2 regions of the Pseudomonas khavaziana genome follow, and region 1 is predicted to be linked to the other one. Evidence: riboswitches for the same ligand, from Rfam matches in the RefSeq annotation. Region 1 holds a riboswitch; the other holds the start of a gene.
The links. Region 1 has a riboswitch for cobalamin ahead of QYQ93_RS13030 (CbtB domain-containing protein). Riboswitches for the same ligand answer to the same signal wherever they lie in the genome.

Region 1 (7,718 bases):
TTATCACGGGGCAGATATACCGCGTGCGCTGGAGTGGGGAGTGCCCAGCGCGATAATAGTTATCAGTTGTGTGGCGTTGGAGCCTTGGTTTCAAGGTTCCCGCTTTTTGAAGTTGCTCGGGGATTGTTCTTATTCGGTGTACTTGATCCACGTGCCTGTGCTCGCCGTGGGGTATTTTGTTGCCCAGTGGATGGAGGTAGACCCCTACGCGATGCTGCTGGTGTGCATCGTCGTGATAGCTGTGGGCGCTTATGCGAGCTATCACTGGCTGGAGAAGAGCACCTATCGCGGGCTCAAGCGTTTGTTGGGTGTTGAAGATCGCGCAATTATTTCCCGACAAAAATACTAGGACTTTGTACCTCTGTAATGATTTGGCGTAAACTGCCGGCAAGCCTGTGAGGAGTTTCCATGACTGCCATAACCATTACCGACGCCGCCCATGATTACCTGGCTGACCTGCTGTCCAAGCAGAACACCCCGGGTATTGGTATCCGCGTTTTTATCACCCAGCCTGGCACCCAGTACGCTGAGACGTGCATCGCCTACTGCAAGCCGGGTGAAGAGAAGCCTGAAGACACCGCCCTGGGGCTGAAAAGCTTCACCGCCTACATCGATGCCTTCAGCGAAGCCTTCCTCGATGACGCCGTGGTCGACTACGCCACCGACCGCATGGGCGGCCAGTTGACCATCAAGGCCCCCAACGCCAAGGTGCCCAATGTCAACGCCGATAGCCCGGTCAACGAGCGCATCAACTACTACCTGCAAACCGAGATCAACCCAGGGCTGGCCAGCCATGGCGGCCAGGTGAGCCTGATCGACGTAGTGGATGACGGCATCGCCGTATTGAAATTCGGCGGCGGCTGCCAGGGCTGCGGCCAGGCAGACGTGACCCTGCGTGAAGGCATCGAGCGCACTTTGCTTGAGCGCATTCCGGAGCTCAAGGGCGTACGTGATGTGACTGACCACACGCAGAAAGAAAATGCCTACTACTGAGTAAGGTGTTCACTGCGAAGAAAAAACGGCGCCCCGTGAGCGCCGTTTTTTTATGCTTAAAATTCATGGGCTTGTGATATCTATCTAATAATAAAGATTAAGTGTGGGAGGGGCTTGCTCCCGATGGCGGCCTCACAGCCGACCAGGATGTTCGGTTGGATCGAGTACATATCCATTGTTTAGGTGACGGCCGCTATTGGTTCCGCCCTTACGGCGGGTCACTTTTGAAAAGCGCAAAAGTAACCAAAACGCTCTTGCCCCACCACTCGGCACCTCGCTTGGGCTCGGTGTGCCCGTAATCCGACAGGGATTTGGGGGGCCGCCGCCACGCGCCATCCATGGCGCGGGGCGGCTAAACCGGCATCCCTGCCGGTTTACCCCCCAAATCCCTGTCGAATTCCGGCCAGCGTGGTTTAACGGGGCGCCTAGGATCAAAAGCAGAGCAAGATCAAGAGCGGCTCGCTGCGCATCGTGGTTGCCGTTAACTGCTATGAAGTGTGTTGATACCTATGGACATCGGGGCAAGCCCCCTTCCACATTCTATTTTTATTTATTCAGTTAAATCAGTGTGTTGCTTTGATTTTATTAAGTAAAAAGTCAAGGTCGGTACAAGTGCGCATGTCCCGCCCGATACAGTGAAGACTCACTGAAAGTGTCATTGGCCAGCACCCGGCCCACCACAATCAACGCCGTACGCCGGAACCCCTTGGCCGCGACCTTTTCGGCAATATCCGCCAAGGTGCCCACCGCCCAATCCTGATCCGGCCAGGTTGCACGGTGCACCACGGCTATCGGGCAATCGGCGCCATAGTGCGGCAGTAACTCGGCGACGATCTTCTCCAGATGATTGACCCCCAGGTGAATCGCCATGGTCGTACCGTGCCGGGCCAGGCTGTCGAAGTCCTCACCGGCGGGCATGCTGGTTTTATCTGCATAGCGGGTCAGGATTACGCTCTGGGCAATGTCCGGCAGGGTCAGCTCGGTTTCCAGCAGCGCCGCGCAAGCGGCTATCGCCGTGACCCCAGGGATGACCTGGAAGGGAATGCCCAGCTCACGCAAGTGACGGATCTGTTCGCCAATCGCCCCATACAGGCTTGGGTCGCCAGAGTGCACACGTGCCACATCCTGGCCTTGTCCATGGGCGGTCTTGATCAAGTCGATGATCTGCTCCAAGTGCAGTTCGGCGCTGTTGACCACCTGATGCGCCTGATGGCCTTCCAGCACCGCCGCAGGCACCAGCGAGCCCGCGTAGATGATCACCGGGCAACTGCGGATCAGCCGCTGGCCCTTGACGGTGATCAGTTCCGGGTCTCCGGGGCCTGCGCCGATGAAGTAGACGGTCATGGGGGGATTCCTGTTGAAAAACGGACGAGCATGAAGATTATTCATGATCGATAACGGCAATTATCGAGATTTTAACCGGCGCAGGCTAATGCAAAAGTGGCCTGGGCGGTTTTCCGGCGGGTAATCAGCAGGCGGGATGGGCTGCCCGAGAGGTGTTCGGCCAGGGCCAGGGCAGCGCTTTCGGCGACGCCATAACAGCCTGCATGGGCAAAAGCGACCGCTGACTTATGGCTCAAGCGGTGTTCATAACCGGCCAGTTGTTCGGCATTGAAGCACTGCAGCGGTAGACCCAGCAGGTGAGCGAGGGCCAATAAACCGTGCTCATCCTGTTTGCGATCAAGGCTTGCCAGGGCGTTGATACGCTGGGGTTCGATACCGCCCTCGGCGAGGGCGGCGTCAAACAGGCCCAGCAGGGTGTGAACATCACAACCGCGCTGGCACCCCAGGCCGACCACCAGGATCATGCCGGGTATCGATCGTCGTGGTGGCGGCGAAACAGCCAGGCACTGATCAAGCCCAGGGCCAGCCAGAACGCCACGTTGGTCAACTGCGAGGCAATCTTAAATTGTGTCTCGAGAGCCTCCGGGGCCAGCATCGAGTGCACCTGCGGCTGCGGTGCGCCGATCACGTGGGGCACGGCAAGTATCGCCACGCCCAGCACTTTCAACAGCCAGTTGCGGCCGAACACGAGCAGCGCAATACCGGCGGCGGTGGAGGCAGCGGTGCCTATCCACCAGCTCTGGCGCAGCGTCAGGTCAGCCGCAGCCGTGCCCGGCAATTCCGGTGGCAGGCCCAGGGTGGGTGCCAGCACAAAGGTCGCGTAACCCGCCAGGCCCCAGAGCAAGCCCTCAGCGGTGCGGGTCGGTGTACGCAGGGTGTACAGGCCGGCCAGCATCAGCGCAAAACCAACGGCAACCACCAGGTTTCCACCAGTGGTCGACAGCACGCGCTGCCAGCCATCTTCCGGCTCCCAGGCCTCGGCGTCGTGGGTGTGCGCAGCGGCGCCGGCATGCTCATGGGTGACTTCGGTGGTTGCCGGCGGCTTTTCATAGGTCTCCGCCTGTAAAATCAACGGTGCGACCCACAAGCTTTGCAGCAGGGTCAGCAGCAGGGCGGCGAACAAGCCGGTGAACCCTGCGGTTCGGGCAATACGCTTGATCATGTCGGCAGGCCTCAGTGGCAAGGGAACGCGGCGCTGTGGCGGGTATCGTGGGCCGCGTTGTGCACTGCCTCGATATGGGAGAAACCGGCGAAATATACCAGGCACGCGCCAAGGATCGACGCACCGATTGCGGCGCTCAGGCGTTGGCTCAAGGTTGCAGTGCTGCTGGTGGAGTGCGAGGTGCTGGTGGTGATCGACATGGCGCGTCCCTATCAGGTGTCAGAGGTGAAACGAGCGCATGCAAACCACGCGAGCCAGGCACGCAGGGTTCTGAACAGCGCCCGCCCACCGCGGGTTTGTTATCTGATTTTTTCGGGCCGGTCTCCGGGCTTGCGAGGGGCGGCTCTTGGAAGAGTTCCACCTGATAAGCGTCTCCTTCCCATGCACAGCACAGTGGATTTGACGCTTCGCTCGCTTACCGTTGCGGGGGCAGCACCGGACTTGCCATAGGTCTATGGCGCACCGGTTTCCCGTTTCACCCTGTGAAGGGCACCCGAAACAAGATGTGTAGGAGAGCATGCGACGAGCGCTTACGTCAAATGGCGGAATGCGCTCCAGGGGGGCGAGAGAGGTGGCCCTGTACGTGCCCAGAATCTTTATTCACTTGTCGTTAGCTAATGCAGGAGAATATGAACATTTCAAATGTTTCAAAAGGAAGAAAGGTTATTCTTTCTGTTGCCGAAATATAAAAATATATTGTATGGGTGTAACTGGGTTGTTCGGGCTTTTAGTTACTTTTCAATAGGTTGTTGAGGCGGCATGTTCAGTGAACTAGTGCTCCATTCGTATCTTGGTTATTTAGAGTGATGCAGGCGTTGAATCGTTGGGCAAGCTGTCCGGGAACGCTTTTTGCGTTTCTCCCTACTGATGCTCGTGGTTGTGGTTTTGTCTCCCTCAAATAGTCAAAAGTGATGGTGCCTATTGTGCAGATAACCAACAGCGTGCAACGCTTCTATAGCTCTTCCGTAGAGACTCAACAAAACAGCTCTTCCGATCCCACGTTGCGTACATCCGACCCGCATTTGAGGCCAATGCCGGGTCTTGATAAGCCGGTTTTTACCGTGGACCAGATCGCCCAGCACCTCACTCGGAGCGGCCGGAAATGGAATGACAGCAATGGTGATGGTGTCACGCAAGTCTCCTATACATTCGATACCCAGGGGGAAGGGGAAAGAGCGTTCAATGCCACCCAAAAAAGCCAGGCCAGACTGTCCATGCAGTCCTGGGCCGATGTGGCGAACGTGTCTTTTGAAGAGCATACTGGCCGTGGGGAAGGGCACCTGGCTTTTTCCAACAGTGAGGAGCCCCGGGTTGCATTCGCCCAATTGCCAGGCGCAGACGGTAAAGTCCTCATCAATCCCCGTTATGGCACGAATGCGGCCCCTGCACTTAACAATCATGGCCGATATACGCTTACCCATGAAATAGGGCATGGGCTGGGCCTTTTGCATCCTGCGGACTATGACAATAGCGGCGATTCCACCTACCCCAGTTACTATCGCGACGCCGTCTATGCCCAGGATACGCGTGGTCATACTGTCATGAGCTACTTCGATGCCAACTTAAGTGGTCAGAACCATAAGGGAAAGTACTCTGCTGCACCATTGATGGGTGACATTGCTGCTGCCCAGCGGGTATATGGTGCCAATTATAGGACACGTAATTCAGACACCACCTACGGTTTTAACTCCAATTCGGGTCGAGACTATTATCAACTCGATCATCCCAGGAATACGGCATTATTCTGCGTGTGGGACGGTGGAGGTAACGACACGTTGGATTTTTCCAAATATCGCCAAAACCAGACCGTCAATCTCAACGCTGAATCCTATTCCGATGTTGGAGGCTTGCGGGGGAATGTTTCTATTGCCAAAGGCGTTACGGTTGAAAACGCAATCGGCGGTTATGGTCATGATGCGATCATCGGGAACGATGCGGACAATGTGCTCAAGGGCGCAGCGGGCGCCGATTGGCTGAGGGGGGCAGGGGGGGCGGATACCTTTGCTTATGACCACGGCAGCGATTCCACGTTGGAAAACCCTGACCTGATCATGGATTTTGTGAGTGGCACCGACAAAATCGACATTTCGGCCTTGTTGAAAAACGCCGGTATTGGCGCGTTGACGTTTGTAAGGCGGCTATCGGGTGAATCTGGTCAAGCTGTTCTGAGTTACAACCGCCACACCAATCAGTCGAGGTTGGCTATCGATCTGACGGGTAACGGCCGTTTTGACTTTTTTCTCAAAAGCCACGGTCCGATAAATACACCCGACATCATTAGTGATGTTCCGGTTAAGTGGGCCTATTCCTAGTGTCCGACGCGGGGTTTTTCTTTTGAACTCGCGGGAATAGGACTTTCACATCATCTGCATATCTCAGGCTTGGGCGCCATTATAGCGCCCTATTTGGTGTGTTTAAATGCGTTGGGTCAGCTCAAACGCGCGCCTCATTTCCTATTGATGAAGCGGTGATGAAATCGCTTCAGTAATGAAATGCATAGCGCATTTCAAACTCGACATAGGCAGGATCTAGTTTTGCTATTACATGCCTGAAGTTCGTCTTGTCGGCCCTCGAGTCATGGTGGCCTGGAACACCTAAGAAACCAACGCCGATATCTACTCTTTTCCATAATTCTGAACGTTCGATAAGCGCATCGGCACTTCCGATAGTTGCCACGCTATAACTTTTTTCGCTTGGGCGCTTCCCGGCGGCTTGCTCCAGTTCTTTAAAATTCAGATACGTGTCACCACCGCTGATTTCATCGAAGTTTTCAAGAACCACTTTAAGCAGGTCGTAGTCCGATAGAGCTTTATAGTCAACTGACGCAGGCTTGAGATCTTCCAGGCTTATTCCGTCATTTTTACCTCTAATTTTATCAAAGAGTCCGCTCTCTAATATATTTCCGGCTAACTCCATCTGCCTCGGGGTGTGCGGCGGAGTTGCCGCCGATCGTCCCTGGTGTATCGCTAGCAGGTAGTCGCGAGTGATGAGTCCGCTATACGGGCTCTTTAAAATCTCAAAATCTTGCTTGACTTCTCTTATACGATCTATTGGCGGCATTTGGTCTATTGGGGGGCGTGCAGGAACGCTAGGTCGATTATTGGGAGTGTCAGGCTTTACTGGAGTATGGTTTTTCTGTACTGATGATAGGGTCATGGAAGGCTCCTTTATGTTGAGGCTGATCTATCAAGTTGTTTTGGTACGGTTAATGTGTGGTTAAAACCCAGGATTAGTTCCTAGACAAAGTGGGAAAATTGATCCTCGCCTGCCAGGCGCAGGCAAAACTTAATTATTCGATCTCTGAGGCGATGGTACAGAACTCTTGAATGGAATGAGTTTACTTCTCGGCAGCCAGTTCGAGGTACTTCGGCCCAGGCCGAAGCTAAGGAGGGAGCACGCTGCCCCCGCAACTGTGTGGGGGGCAACTGACTGCCATGCCAATGCTGAGACGGCGCCACAAGCCAGGCACGCAGGGTTTTGAACAGTCCAGTTCATTGCGGGTTTGTTATCTGATCTTCAGACCCGTGATATTTACCAAATCTCCCAGGCAACTCCCGGAGCTAACAGCTTCAAATTCGGATAACGATGACGAGCCTGTTGGTGTGAAGTCTTCCCTTCCTGGTAATTGAGGTTCGCCATGTCGAATCGGTCATCTACCTTGCCGCTAAACAATCCGAGGAAACCAATACCTTTGTCCACCGCTGCATATAGCTTTGGGCGATCGAGAAGCAGTGAGGCAGCCGCTGTAGCTCCCGCACTATAAGTCTTATCGCTTGGAATCCGGCCGGCGGCTTGCTTCAGCTCTTTCAAATTCACATAAGTATCACCGCCACCTAACTCGTCGAAGTGAGCGATGAGCAACTTAATCACACCGTTGTCAGACAGGTTATTATAATCACCCAGCTCAATCGCGAGGTCATCATAAGCGATCCCATCCATTTTGCTTTTACTGTCAAACTCTTCAAAAAGGGTTGTTTGCCTCAATACTTCCTGGGCTATCTTCATCTGCCTCGGAGTGGGAGGCGGCCCCCACTCCGCTATCCCGTCGGCCAACTTCTGCAGGTAGTCGGGGGTGATGAGTCCGGTATACGGGTTACCGTACATCCCGAAATCGTTCTTTAGTTCCTGCAGAAGTTCCCTGTGGCTCCAGCGCTCGACATCATGGTTTGCAGAAACGGTATCTCGCTTACTGACGGTATGGGGCTGTACATCTAGAGGC
Region 2 (7,718 bases), 1.8 Mb from region 1:
AAGCCGGAGTGAGGGCACACCGAGCCTGGGCGAGGTGCCGAGTGGTGGGGCAAGAGCGTTTTGGTTACTTTTGCGCTTTTCAAAAGTGACCCGCTGTAAGAGCGGAACCATAAGTGGCCGTTACCGCAGCAATGGATATGTACACCGACAGGCCGCCATCGGGAGCAAGCCTCCTCCCACATTCGAACACCGTCAGATCCCACATAGGTTGCGCAACAAATCGGTGTCCAAATGGTGCTCAACCAAGTCCGCCAGCCGCTCGATATCACGCTCACGCAACCCGTGATAATCCACCTCCTGCACATCCTGCAACCCAGCCCAACGCAACAACGCACTGCACGCCGCCGGTGCCTCAAACAGCCCATGCAGGTAGGTACCAAGAATCTGCCCATCCGCACTCAGCGCCCCATCGCTGCGCCCATCGTCCAGCAACACGGCAGCGCTGACCAAAGCATCACCCGACGTCACCCCCGCATGAATCTCATACCCACTGACCTCCGCATCCTCGAGCACCAAGCGCCCGCGTACATTACGCAGTTGCTTCTCCTCCTCCAGCGTCGTAGTAAACGCCAGCAACCCAAGACCAGCACTGGACCCGGCCACACCCTCCAGCCCGAGCGGGTCATGCACCTGCTCGCCCAGCATCTGCAACCCACCGCAAATCCCCAGCACCTTGCCGCCATAACGCAAATGCCGCGCCACGGCTGCCTCCCAGCCATTGGCACGCAAGAACGACAAATCGCTGCGCACGCTTTTCGAGCCCGGCAGGATGATCAAGTCAGCCGCAGGAATCGCCTGGCCCGGCCCGACAAACTGCAAATCCACCTGGGGGTGCAGGCGCAACGGGTCGAAATCCGTATGGTTGCTGATACGCGGCAACACCGGCACCACCACCTTGAGCACCTGGGCGGCCTTGTCGACCTGGCGCTGGTCGATACCGTCTTCGGCCTCCAGGTGCAGGTCCATCACATAGGGCAACACCCCCACCACCGGCTTGCCAGTGCGTGCCTCCAGCCAATCCAGCCCAGGCTGCAGCAGCGCGATATCACCGCGAAAACGGTTGATGATGAAACCCTTGACCCGCGCCTGCTCACTGGGCGAAAGCAGCTCCAGCGTGCCGACCAGATGGGCAAACACGCCGCCGCGATTGATGTCGGCGATCAACAGCACCGGGCAATCCACTGCTTCGGCGAAGCCCATGTTGGCAATGTCGTTGGCACGCAGGTTGATCTCGGCCGGGGAACCCGCGCCCTCGACCATCACCACCGGGTAGGCCTGGCTCAAACGCGCGTGGGAAGCCAGTACCGCTTGCATCGCGATAGCCTTGTAGTCGTGATAGGCCACGGCGTTCATGCTGGTCACGGCGCGGCCATGGATAATCACTTGGGAACCGGTGTCGCTGTTGGGCTTGAGTAATACCGGGTTCATGTCGGTGTGGGGCGCCAGGTTGGCGGCCTGGGCCTGGACCGCCTGGGCACGGCCGATTTCGCCGCCTTCGGCGGTGACGGCGCTGTTGAGCGCCATGTTCTGCGGCTTGAACGGCACCACCGCCACGCCCTGACGCACCAGCCAGCGACACAGCGCGGTCACCAGGGTGCTCTTGCCGGCATCGGAGGTGGTGCCCTGCACCATCAGGGTACTCATGTGGCTTCCTTGTAGGCGGCCAGGGCCTGGTCGAGTCGCAGCCAATCGGCGTCGGTGTCGGGCAGGCCGAAACGCACGCTGCTGTCATGCACAAACAGGCGCAGCAGGATGCCGCGCTGGGCCATGAATTCGTGCAGGCGTTCGGCGTGCGGCGTAATCAACCACTGGAACAACGCGCAACCGCCGTGGGGCTCAAAGCCCCGGCGTTCAAGCAATTCAAACAAGCGCTGGCCGGCTTCGATGCAGCGTTTGCGCTGGCGGGTATGCCCGGCGGTGTCGCGCAGGCACACTTGGCCCAGCACCCGTGTCGGCCCGCTGACGGCCCAGGGCCCGACCTGTTCGGCGAGCAACTTGAGCAGCTTGCGCTCGGCCAGCACAAAGCCCAGGCGCACACCGGCCAGGCCGAAGAACTTGCCGAATGAACGCAGCACGATCAAACCGACCTCATGGGTATGGCTGGCCAGGCTCAACTCTGGGGTAACGTCCATGAAGGCCTCGTCCACCACCAGCCAGCCACCGCGCTGGGCCAGCCGCGCATGCCAGTCCAGCAGGCGCTGTGGGGGCAGGCTCAGGCCTGTGGGATTGTTGGGGTTGACCACCACCAGCACGTCGAGGCTGTCGAGAAAGAAATCGACCTCCTGCTCCTGCACTTCGCGCACCACGTAGCCAGCGCGACGCCAGGCTTCGGCGTGCTCGGCATAACAGGGCGAGAGCACGCCGACCTTGCCGGAGCGACGCAGGCGCGGCAGCAACTGGATCGCGGCCTGGGAGCCCGGCACCGGCAACAACTGGGCGGTACCGTAATAGTCGCTGGCGGCCTGCTCCAGGCCGTCGTCGCTTTCCGGCAGGCGCGCCCAGGCACGCAACGGGATTTCGGGAATCGGCCACGGCCAGGGCGCCAGGCCACTGGACAGATCGAGCCAATCCGCTTCGGCAATCCCATACTCAATCGCGGCCTTTCGCAGCCGACCACCGTGTTCAAGCATAGATGTGTGCCCCCACGCACAGGACTAACAACCACAACCATACGCCGCGTTGCACCAGTTGCCAGCCGCGATCAATGGAATCGGCGTCGGCCGGTGGACCTTCGCCCAACTGCGGGCGCTGATGTACCTCGCCGTGATAAATCGCCGCACCGCCCAATTCGACCCCCAGTGCACCGGCACCGGCAGCCATCACCGGCCCGGCGTTGGGACTGTCCCAAGTCGGGCCCTGGGTGCGCCAGCATTTGAGGGCTAGGCGGGTTTTGCCCAATAACGCGTAGGTCAAAGCCACCAGGCGCGCAGGAATATAGTTGAGCACATCGTCTATCTTGGCGGCAGCCCAGCCAAAACGTTCGAAGCGTTCGTTGCGATAGCCCCACATGGCATCCAGGGTGTTGCTCAGGCGATAGAGCACCACGCCCGGCACACCGGCCACCACGAACCAGAACAGCGCGGCGAATATCGCGTCGCTGCCATTTTCCAGCACCGACTCAGTGGCGGCGCGGGCGACTTCAGTGCGGTCCAGTTCGCTGGTCTGGCGGCTGACCAGGTAGCTCACGCGTTTGCGCGCCTCGTCCAGGTCATCCCTGCGCAGAGCCTGGGCCACCGGGGTCACATGCTCACCCAGGCTACGCATGCCAAGGGCGCAGTACAACGCCAGGATTTCCACGAGCCAGCCAATCAACGGCGCCCATGACAAAGCCGTGGCCAGCAGGGTCAGCGGCACCACCGCGATAAACCACGCGGTCACGCCATGGCTGCGCCAGCCGCGTCCACCGGTATTGAAACGCTGCTCGATACGCCCGGCGAAATTGCCGAACGCCACCAGCGGATGCCAGCGCCTGGGCTCACCCAGCAGCGCATCCAGCGCCACCGCAGCGACACACAGCAAGGCCACACTCATTGACTCACTCCCCACTTGTTTTCATACAGCATGTCACTCAGCGGTCGCGGCTCGGTCCAGCCTTCAAGCTGCAACATCGGTGCCGGATAGAATTGCGCCACCGGTCCCAGGCATAACACCGCCAGGGGCTTGGCACCGGGCGGCAAGCCCAGCAGCTCGGCCAGGGCCTGGGGTTCGAACAGCGAGACCCAGCCCATGCCCAAGCCTTCCACGCGCGCCGCCAGCCATAGGTTCTGAATTGCACAGGATAGAGACGCCATGTCCATTTCCGGCAGGGTGCGGCGCCCGAAGATATGGCGCTCGCGATCATCCATCAGTGCGGCCACCAATACCTCGGCGCAGTCGTTGATGCCTTCGACCTTGAGCTTCATGAACGCATCGGAGCGCTCGCCCAAGGCTTCGGCGGTGCGCACGCGCTCTTCTTCCACCAACTGTTGAATCTGCCCACGCAGGGTGCGGTCGCTGATGCGGATAAAACGCCAAGGCTGCATCAGGCCGACGCTGGGCGCCTGGTGCGCAGCCTGGAGCAGGCGCTGCAGCAGTTGCGGGGCGACGTTGCCGCCAGTGAAGTGGCGCATGTCGCGGCGTTCGGCGATGGCGCGGTAGACAGCGTCGCGGTCGGCCTTGGGGAAGGCGTTGTCAGTCATGGCCTCATCGGGGGCAAGCCCCCTCCCACATTGGATTGGGTTTCAACTCGGTCAACTGTGGGAGCTGGCTTGCCTGCGATAGCGGTCTCAAGGTCTGGCGCGAACAACGCGGCCACCGCGCCAGGATTCGACGGGAAATAAAAGTGCACGTAGGACGCGGTCATCCGCCCTTGGCGGTACACCGCTTCGGCACCGCGCCCACCGTTGGGGCTCAGGCCGCGGGCAATTGGCGCCCATTCGGTGTTGGTCAGGGAATGGTGGTAGGTGTGGCCGCGCAGGACGCCTTCCGGCAGTTCGACGCTTTGCAGAGCCAGGGCTGCAAGTTTCTTTTGCATCACTGCATCGCCCTGCAGCAGGCCCACCAGTTCGGCACGAGAACCGTGCACATCGGTGAGCGAATCGAGCAGGTAGAGCATGCCGCCGCATTCAGCAAGCAGCGGTTTACCGGCGCCGTGATGCGCACGGATGGCCTCCAGCATCGGGATGTTGGCCGACAGGGCCTGGTGGTGCAATTCCGGATACCCGCCGGGCAGATACAGACTGTCAGCTTGCGGCAGTTGGCGATCATGGATCGGTGAGAAAAAGCTCAGCTCAGCGCCCATCCCCCGTAACAGGTCAAGGCTGGCGCCGTAGGTAAAGGCAAAGGCTTCGTCACGGGCCACGGCGATGCGCACGCCGGCGAGCAACGGCTCGGCCTCGATCACGGCGGGCGCGGCAAAGGTCACGGGCGGCGGCAGGGCCACTTCACAACTGCTGCCCAGGGCCTGGGCGGCGGCGTCCAGGCGCACATCGAGGTCATTCAATTCACTGGCTTGCACCAGGCCCAGGTGGCGGCTGGGCAGTTCGATGCCGGTCTCCCGGGACAACGCGCCGTACCAGCGCAAGCCCTCGGTGAGGCTGCCTTCGAGCAACTGGGCATGACGCAAAGTACCGACACGGTTGGCCAGCACGCCAGCAAACGGCAGGTCGGGTTGATAACGTGCCAGGCCCAGGGCCAGGGCGCCAAAGGTCTGGGCCATGGCGGTGCCATCGATCACGCCCAGTACCGGCACGCCGAAGTGCCGCGCCAGGTCGGCGCTGGAGGGCGTGCCGTCGAACAAACCCATCACGCCTTCGATCAGGATCAGGTCAGCCTCCCCTGCCGCTTCCCAGAGCAGACGGCGACTTTCCTGCTCGCCCACCATCCACATGTCCAGTTGATACACCGGCGCCCCGCTGGCGCGCTCGTGGATCATCGGGTCGAGAAAATCCGGGCCGCATTTGAACACGCGTACCTTGCGTCCCAGGTTGCGATGCAAACGCGCCAGCGCGGCGGTGACGGTGGTTTTGCCCTGGCCGGACGCCGGAGCGGCGATCAATACGGCCGGGCAATGACGGGGCTGATTCAAAGTTCGACGCCTTTCTGGGCCTTGATACCGGCCTGGAACGCGTGCTTGAGCATGCCCATTTCGGTGACCGTGTCGGCCATTTCAATCAGTTCCGGCTTGGCGCCGCGGCCGGTGACCACCACATGCTGCATTGGCGGGCGGGCTTGCAGGTCGCTGAGTACCTGATCCAGGTCCAGGTAGCCGTGCTTGAGGGCAATGTTCAGCTCGTCCAACACTACCAGGCCGATAGAGGCGTCTTGCAACATTGCACGGGACACGGCCCAGGCCGCCTCGGCGGCGGCGATGTCGCGCTGGCGGTCCTGGGTTTCCCAGGTGAAGCCTTCGCCCATCACATGGAAACGCACCTGCTCGGGAAAGCGCCGAAAGAACAGCTCTTCGCCGGTGCTGTTGCGGCCCTTGATGAACTGCACCACGCCGCACTGCATGCCATGGCCCATGGCGCGGGCCAGCATGCCGAAGGCCGAGCTGCTCTTGCCTTTGCCATTGCCGGTCAGTACCAGCAACAGGCCGCACTCATTCGGCGAATTGGCGATGCGCTCGTCGATCACGGCTTTTTTGCGCAGCATGCGCGCCAGGTGGCGTTCGTCGCGGTCAGGGGAATCGGTCATGGCAGCTCTCCGTTGGGGCTGGACAAAAAACGGCGGGCAGGAAAAAGACAAAACAGACAGCCAAGCATCGCCCACCGTGATGCTGTTGAATGTTCAAGGCCGGTCTCCGGACTCATGAGTGGCGCGTCGTATCGATGCAGCCGAGGGCGCGCCTTCCCATATCGCGAGCGATACAGTGGCAAACAGCACCGTCTTGACTCATTTACCGTTGCGGGGGCAGCGCCGGAATCGCGGCAACACTGTGTACAAGTGCGCTCACTCACCGGCTTCCCTGTTTCACTCTGCCGACGCGCACGCCACAGAGCACCTGGAACAAGCCGCGAAGGTTAGTGGGTTGGGGGTGGAGCGTCAATTAAAGCTGGCCTGGTACTTGAACCATCCGTACACCCTGCTTCTCTACCCTTACAGGTATCAAGGAGAAAACCATGCATAAAACCCGACTCGCCTTACTGATCATGCTCGCCGGCGGCCTCGCCGCCTGCGGTGAAAGCTCAACCTTGCAGGTCTCCGACGGTACCGGGCCCGCGCCCAAGCTGCCGGAACCGAACAAGACTCTGGTCCCCACCGTCAATATCGCCCCGGCCATTGGCTGGCCTGAGGGCGCCAAGCCAACTGCTGCTGCCGGCACCCAGGTTGCCGCGTTCGCCGAGGGCCTGGATCACCCGCGCTGGCTTTACGTGCTGCCCAATGGCGACGTGCTGGTGGCCGAGACCAATGCGCCACCCAAGCCGGACGATTCCAAAGGCGTGCGCGGCTGGGTAATGGAAAAGGTCATGGGCCGTGCCGGTGCCGGCGTGCCGAGCCCGAACCGCATTACGTTGCTGCGCGATGTCGATCACGATGGCGTGGCCGAAACCCGCACGGTGTTCCTGGAGAATCTCAATTCGCCCTTTGGCATGACACTGGTCGGCAACGACCTATATGTGGCGGACTCGGATAAGTTGCTGCGCTTCCCCTATCAGCCGGGTGAAACCGCGATCAAAGCCCAGGGCACCAAGGTCGTGGACTTACCGGGCGGGCCTTTGAACCACCACTGGACGAAAAACGTGGTAGCCAGCAAGGATGGCAGCAAGCTGTATGTAAGCGTCGGCTCCAACAGCAACGTCGGTGAAAACGGCCTGGAGGCAGAGCAGGGCCGCGCCGCAATCTGGGAAGTCGACCGCGCCACCGGCAAGCACCGCATTTTCGCCTCCGGCCTGCGCAACCCTAACGGCATGGCCTGGGAACCTCAGAGCGGCAAGCTGTGGACGGCGGTCAATGAACGCGATGAAATCGGCAGTGACCTAGTGCCTGACTACATCACCTCAGTCAAGGATGGCGGGTTTTATGGCTGGCCTTTCAGCTATTACGGCCAGCATGTGGATGTGCGTGTCACACCGCAAAACCCTGATCTGGTCGCCAAGGCCATCGCGCCGGACTACGCGGTAGGCCCTCATACCGCCTCACTGGGGCTGACGTTCGCCGAGGGCAGCAGACTGCCCGCGCAGTTCAGCAATGGTGCGTTTATCGGCCAGCATGGCTCGTGGAATCGCAAGCCGCACAGT

Region 2: linked by a shared signal. The riboswitch ahead of cobO (cob(I)yrinic acid a,c-diamide adenosyltransferase) and the one ahead of QYQ93_RS13030 (CbtB domain-containing protein) in region 1 are both predicted to bind cobalamin.

What each region holds. Positions count from the first base shown of each region.
Region 1 covers NZ_CP129946.1:2,949,075-2,956,792, forward strand. Annotated here, with positions in the region: gene QYQ93_RS13005 (acyltransferase) at 1-349, shown strand, start outside; gene nfuA (Fe-S biogenesis protein NfuA) at 409-993, shown strand; gene cobM (precorrin-4 C(11)-methyltransferase) at 1,591-2,337, opposite strand; gene QYQ93_RS13020 (cobalamin biosynthesis protein) at 2,409-2,801, opposite strand; gene QYQ93_RS13025 (CbtA family protein) at 2,798-3,499, opposite strand; gene QYQ93_RS13030 (CbtB domain-containing protein) at 3,511-3,699, opposite strand; cobalamin riboswitch at 3,798-4,011, opposite strand; gene QYQ93_RS13035 (M10 family metallopeptidase C-terminal domain-containing protein) at 4,423-5,811, shown strand; gene QYQ93_RS13040 (hypothetical protein) at 5,981-6,655, opposite strand; gene QYQ93_RS13045 (hypothetical protein) at 7,031-7,718, opposite strand, start outside.
Region 2 covers NZ_CP129946.1:4,707,293-4,715,010, forward strand. Annotated here, with positions in the region: gene QYQ93_RS20895 (cobyric acid synthase) at 193-1,644, opposite strand; gene cobD (threonine-phosphate decarboxylase CobD) at 1,641-2,630, opposite strand; gene cbiB (adenosylcobinamide-phosphate synthase CbiB) at 2,623-3,531, opposite strand; gene bluB (5,6-dimethylbenzimidazole synthase) at 3,528-4,178, opposite strand; gene QYQ93_RS20915 (cobyrinate a,c-diamide synthase) at 4,175-5,566, opposite strand; gene cobO (cob(I)yrinic acid a,c-diamide adenosyltransferase) at 5,563-6,174, opposite strand; cobalamin riboswitch at 6,255-6,500, opposite strand; gene QYQ93_RS20925 (sorbosone dehydrogenase family protein) at 6,600-7,718, shown strand, end outside.